Regions from separate parts of the Martelella endophytica genome, predicted to be linked through region 1. Evidence: riboswitches for the same ligand, from Rfam matches in the RefSeq annotation. Region 1 holds a riboswitch; the other holds the start of a gene.

Region 1 (3,113 bases):
GGCTGATGATGAACAGCGGGATCAGCGCCTGCCGCATCAGCTTCGAGAAATCGAGCAGCACGGAAAGCACGAAGGCCGCGGCAAGCGACAGCGAAAAGCCGATGAGCGTCGCCTTGATCGTCGGAATGGTGTTGTCAATAAGCGTTGCGCGGTTCGCCCAGGCCTGCACGGCGATGCGGCTTGGCGCGGGCAGCGTCGTCGGGCGGATGCCGGAGAGCCGGGCATAAAGTTCCCAGAGCACGAGCAACACCAGCACCGCCGCAATGGCGGGCAGGGCACGCGCTACAGTCTGCCGCCACGCGGGGCGGCGTCCATTCGTCATGGTCATCGCTCCACAGGTATCAGGCTTTGAGGCTCGGGCTGTTGGCCGAGATGGTGACGTCGAGCGCCACATGGCCGGCCGGGGTGCCGAAGCGGACAAAGGCCTGGTGCAGCGCTTCGAACACGGCGGCGCTGTCACCGGAAAGCTTGGTGCAGAAGTTCTTCGGCTTGGCGAAGACGCCTGCCTGCTTCAGGAAGTCGATGCAGCCATAAACCTCGTCCATGTGGATCGAGGCGCCCGGCACATAAAGCGAGAACTGGCCATCGGCGCGCTGGCCGGAGGTGGGCTTTGCCTTGACCGATTCAACGGCTTCAGCCTGTCGTTCGGCAAGCGGGCCGAACAGGCCGGCATCGAGCGGACCCTCGCAGATCGGATCGTCCGGCTCGCCGGGGCAGCCGCGCGAGACGGTGGCGTGTAGCACGGTGTGGTGCCCGGTCTTCGCGGCCGTTTCGAACAGCGCCTGCATGGCGGCAAACAGCTCCTCATGCGGGCCGACGAGAAGCGTCGAGACATCGTCGGTCTCGACCCTGAGCTTCTCCGTGTCCATCGCCTTGACAGCATCGAGGATGACATCGACGAAACCGTCGGTCATCGGATAAAGGGAAATTTGTGCACCGGAAAACATTTTACCTCGCTCCGCTGGCATTACCCAGATCAGCTAAAGGGTCAGAAGACATGGCGTCTTCAATCTCAGCCCCGGCGATACGGAGCACCCCTGTGAATGTGGCCGGACGCTAGCACCGCCCGTGAGCGGTTGCAAGGGGCGGCGACAGCGTTGTGAAGCTTTTGTTACCGTCCTCGAACGGCGCCGTCCGGGTGCGGCGGAAATCGCTCGGTGACATGCCGGAGATCTCGCGGAAGCACTTGTTGAAGGCGCTGAGCGAGCCGAAGCCGGCGCGCATCGCCGCATCGGTGACGTTGGCGCCGTCCTCCAGCAGCAGTGCCTGCGTGTAGGACACGCGCAGGAGGTTGACGTAGCGGTTGATGGTGAGCCCGGTGCATTTGCGAAACAGGCTCATCGCATATTTCGGATGCAGGCCGACGGCTGCGGCAATGGCGGCCGAATCGATATCCTCCTGGAACCGCGCCGAGATGTAGTCGCACATCCGCGCCACCTTCGACTGCGACTGGAAGGCATCATCGACGCTGTGCGCTTCGGGCTCCGTTGTCGTGCCGGTCAGGGCATAGGCGTCAAAGCGGATGCGCTGCAGCCGGAGCAGCAGCTCATTGACGGCGTGGTCACGGCGTTCCGGATCGGCGGTGGCGATCATCCGGTTCCAGCGCTCGAAATTGGCGGGGTCGGCGGCATCCGTCGCCGCGGTCACCAGGCATCCGCCGCGCATCAGGGCGGCGGCGATGCCCTGCGGCAGGTTGAGGCGGAAGAAGTGGAAAAGCGGCAGGTGCACCACGGCGTAGCGCGAATCGGGCGAGGACACGTCCATCCGGTGCGCCCGGCCGCCCCAGAACAGGCAGAGGTCGCCGGCGCCAAGGCGCATGTCGCAGCCCTCCATAAGGTAGCGCACATGGCCTTCGAAAACGTAGTTCACCTCCACCTGTGCATGCCAGTGAGGGGCCGCCATCGGCTGCGGATGCGAGATCGCGAACTGCAGTTCCGTCGGCGTTCGTTCGACCCCTGTGATGCCGATCTTACTATTCGCCAAGCCTGTCTTCCCTCCCGATGAGACAAATGCCCGAGGATGCGATCTTATCCATTGTCAGAAAAAAGACCATCGTGATCGTCTACGCATCGGGAGGAGTTGCATGAAAGATCATCTCAACTGGGGCATCATCGGGCCGGGCACCATCGCACGCGCCTTTGCCGGCGGGCTTGCCCATTCGAAGACCGGCAGGCTCGTGGCCATCGCCTCGCGCAATCCCCGGCCGGAGCTTGCCGCGCACTTTCCCGGCATTCGCTGCCTGACGGGATATGAAGCCCTGCTCGCCGATCCCGAGATCGACGCCGTCTATATCGCGACGCCGCATACCGAGCATGCCGAATGGGCGATCAAGGCGGCACGCGCGGGCAAGCATGCGCTGGTCGAAAAGCCGATCACGCTGTCGGCCATGGAGGCGGATGCGCTCTATCACGAGGCCGCAAAGGCCGGCGTGTTCATGGGCGAGGCCTATATGTACCGCCTTCACCCGCTGACGCAGAAGCTCATCGACATGGTGAAGGAGGGGGCGGTCGGCGAAGTGCGGATGATCCGCTCCTCCTTCGGTTTCGACATGGGAGAGGTCGTCCCCGGCCATCGGCTGTTCAGCGCTGACCTTGCCGGCGGCGGCATCCTCGATGTCGGCGGCTATCCGGTTTCGATGGCGCGATTGATTGCGGGTGCTGCGGCCGGCAGGGACTATCTCGATCCGGTCAGAATCTCGGGGTCGGCCAGGATCGGCGAGACCGGGGCCGATGAATGGGCGGCGGCCATCCTCACCTTCGAAAACGGCATCGTCGCCGAGGTTGCCTGCTCTATCCGGGTGCAACAGGACAATGTGCTGTGGATCATGGGCAGCAAGGGGCGCATCGCGGTCAAGGACTTCTGGTTCGCCACCGGCCGCGAGGGCGGCACGATGACCATCGAGCTTTATGACGGCAAGGCGGGGCGCACTGAAATCCCGTTCAGCGACGATGGCTGGCTTTATGCCTATGAGGCCGACGCGGTGCATGCAGCACTCGCCGCCGGCCGCACCGGCTTTGCCGCCCCCGGCATGAGCCAGGCCGAAAGCGTCGCCAACATGCGGGTGCTCGATCACTGGCGCGATGCCGCGGGTCTGGTCTACCCGTTCGAAAAGG
Region 2 (3,113 bases), 2.0 Mb from region 1:
ATGCCGATCTTGATGGCGCCGACCGCGATATCATCGAAGATCGCGGCAATCTGCTCGGCGACGAAGGCCGATGGAACGTTGTGGACCGATGTCACGCCCTGCGTGTTCTGCGCCGTCAGTGCGGTCAGCACGGCCATGCCATAGGTGCCGCGTGCCGAAAATGTCTTGAGGTCAGCCTGGATGCCGGCGCCGCCTGAAGGGTCGGAACCGGCGATCGATAGAACGTTCGCAATCATCTCTTTGCCTTTTCGATGGCCCGGGCGAGCGCAAGTGTCGCCTGATAGGGATCGGGCGTGCCGCAGATCGCCGAAACGACGGCAATGCCATCAGCGCCCGCTTCGAATGTGGCGCCCACATGGCTTTCTTTCAACCCGCCAATCGCCACGGTAGGCAGTCCGGCAAGGGCGATGATCTGCTTCAACCCGTCGAAACCGACGGGCGGTTCGTGGCCGGGTTTGGTCGATGTCGCAAAGACCGGGCCCGCACCGATATAGTCTATGCCGGCCGGATCGAAGCGCTTCGCGATCTCAATGCCATCGACCGAAACGCCGAGCAGCTTGTCTGGGCCGATCATGGCCCGAACCTGTTGCGGGCGCTCGTCGGACTGGCCGACATGGACACCGTCGGCATCGATCGCGATCGCCGCCTCGACGTCGTCATTGACGATCAGCCGTGCCGGCGTGCCATCGGTGACCGCCTTCAACTGGCGACCAATGTCGATGCGTTCCGATGTCGTCGCCTCCTTCATGCGTAGCTGCACCATGGTCGCCCCGCCGCGGATCGCCTGCCGCGTGGTCTCGACCATGCCGTAATCGCCGCAAAGTTCGGGATCGAGCACGAGGTAGAGGGAAAGGTCGAACTTCATGCGATTTCGACCTTTGCCTTGAGTTCTGCCGGGTTGATCGCGGCGAGCGTGTCGAGGAAGGCGACCTGGAACGAGCCGGGGCCCTGGGCCAGCTGATGCGCGCGCTTGCCGGCAACGCCATAGAGCGCCAGCGCGGTGACGGTTGCCTCGAAGGCATCGTCGCGCCAGGCGCCGGCGAAGGCGCCGACGAGGCAGGTCAGCGCGCAGCCGAGTGCCGTCACCTGCGGCATCAGCGCCGAACCGCCACCGATGCGGGCCTCGCGCTCGCCATCCGTGACAAAGTCAGTTTCGCCCGTGACAGCGACGACCATCTTGCGTTCGCGGGCGAGTGCGCGCGCGGTCTCCTCCGCCGCCTCCACGGTGTCCCCCGCATCGACGCCCTTGCCGCCGCTGGTGGCACCCGAGAAGGCGAGGATTTCAGACGCATTACCGCGCAGGATGGTTGGCCCGAGGTCGAGGATCTCTTGCGCGGCCCTGGCCCGATAGCTGGTGGCGAAATGGGCGACGGGATCGAGCACCCAGGGCGTGCCTGCCGCCTTGGCGCCAGCCGCCGCGGCCTTCATGCCGGCGATCCATGGCGGCGACAGCGTGCCGATATTGATGGTGAGCGCCGAAACGATGCCGGCGAACTCGCCGGCTTCCTCCTCGGCATGGATCATCGCCGGCGAAGCACCGGCAGCCAGCAGCACATTGGCGGCGATGTTCATCGCCACATAATTGGTGATGCACTGCACGAGCGGTGTCTCGGCGCGCATTTTTTCGAGGATGGTGTCGACGGCGATCGTTGTCATGATGGTCTCCCTGTGTGTGGCGGGGAAACGCTCAGGGCCGGCAGAAGATCGAAAGCGGACCCGAGTGACTCCCTCCGCCGGTATGATCCGGATCAGGTTCGAAGGGTGCTTCTCAGCCGGCTTCCACCGACGCCCCTGTCGCTCTTGTGGGGTCGTTATAACAGAAAAAATCCGCTTGGTAAGGGGCGGCGTTACTCCGGCGTGGGGGGCCGCCATCCCATGTCGCCGCAAGGTCCGGTGGTCGCGAGGACGGCTGCGAGATCGCGGTCCCTGACCGCCTGCTCGACGAAGCGCCTTCGCTCGGGCGAAAGCTGGGCGGCGAGATTGTCCTGGTTCCAGGCGCGATACCAGTAGATGAAGTCGTCGTCGAAGAGGCGCTGCTCGTTGGCCGTCTGCGTGCCAGTCAGGCTTAGCCGCAGATAAAAAAGCACATCCGGATTCAACGGCGTCATGCCCTCGCCATTGTCTGTCACGAGGAAGGAAAGCAGGGCGGCCTCGCTGCCTCTTTGGGCAGCTTCCTGTAGACGATCCATCAGCGCGGCGAACTCGGCCTCCCGCTCGGTTTCGGGCTCGCGGGAAAACTGGCCGCAATAGCGGAGATCGCTTTGCACAAGTTCGCCCTTGGCCAGCCTGAACATCTCCATAACATAGGGCAGAGTCATGCAGGTGTTGAGATTGTCGAAGGCACTATCTGTCTGAATGTATGCGCGCCAAAGTGCATATCGTTCGTCCGGTGGTCCTTCCTGTGCATATGCCGGGTAACGCTTCTCGTAGATTTCGTAGTGCCCGCGGAGATAGTCACCGCAGTCGGGGATGCGGGGATTGTATTCGAGTTCGGAGGTCACGAATTCCCATTCCTCGAACGTCATTTCCGACCGGACGGGCTGCGGGTGGTCCTCGAAAGACCAAGCGAGGGCAGCGGGAGCTGTCACGACGAACAATATGAAGGTCAGCAGCGCCCGCATCTGCAGTTTCCTACAAAATTCCCGCTAGGTAGTTGAAGTGTAGCATTTCTCCTCGTTTGAAAAAAGATGGAGAAATGTCAATGGCTACTGATAGCAGGCGCTGTCGTGAACTTGGTCAGAATGCAAATGAAGCGCGTGCATTTTTGAAGCAGGCCGTCCGAGAGGAAGAACTGAACAAGCAAGAAGTCCGCAAGCTTGAAGAATTCATCTCACAGAGCCAGGGCAAGCTGATAAACTTGGAACAAGGGCTATCGATCATACTTGCCAGTGCCGTAGATCTCCTGAGATCCCTTATGAAAAGCAAGCGGCGCCTTCCGTTTCCAAAGCCGGAAAGCGCACCGGAAGCGATCGCACAGTTCAAACTCATTGCAGATGAGAAAGCGCAATTGAAAGAAGCGAAGCAACTTCTCGCTTATAGACGAGACCAATTGGCCCAGAAGCGTCGAGACATCCCATATTTTCAAGGAGCGCTCAAAAAAAACGCCGACGTCC

What was found. A riboswitch is a leader RNA that binds a small molecule or an ion and turns the genes downstream of it on or off. The one in region 1 is predicted to bind thiamine pyrophosphate.
Region 2: another riboswitch for thiamine pyrophosphate. It lies ahead of thiM (hydroxyethylthiazole kinase); the one in region 1 lies ahead of TM49_RS10045 (YkoF family thiamine/hydroxymethylpyrimidine-binding protein).

The regions. Positions count from the first base shown of each region.
Region 1 is NZ_CP010803.1:2,222,461-2,225,573, forward strand. It holds gene TM49_RS10040 (ABC transporter permease) at 1-322, opposite strand, end outside; gene TM49_RS10045 (YkoF family thiamine/hydroxymethylpyrimidine-binding protein) at 342-947, opposite strand; TPP riboswitch at 936-1,049, opposite strand; gene TM49_RS10050 (helix-turn-helix domain-containing protein) at 1,057-1,983, opposite strand; gene TM49_RS10055 (aldo/keto reductase) at 2,084-3,113, shown strand, end outside.
Region 2 is NZ_CP010803.1:4,267,253-4,270,365, reverse strand. It holds gene thiD (bifunctional hydroxymethylpyrimidine kinase/phosphomethylpyrimidine kinase) at 1-236, opposite strand, end outside; gene thiE (thiamine phosphate synthase) at 233-865, opposite strand; gene thiM (hydroxyethylthiazole kinase) at 862-1,659, opposite strand; TPP riboswitch at 1,709-1,803, opposite strand; gene TM49_RS19785 (hypothetical protein) at 1,848-2,621, opposite strand; gene TM49_RS19780 (hypothetical protein) at 2,702-3,113, shown strand, end outside.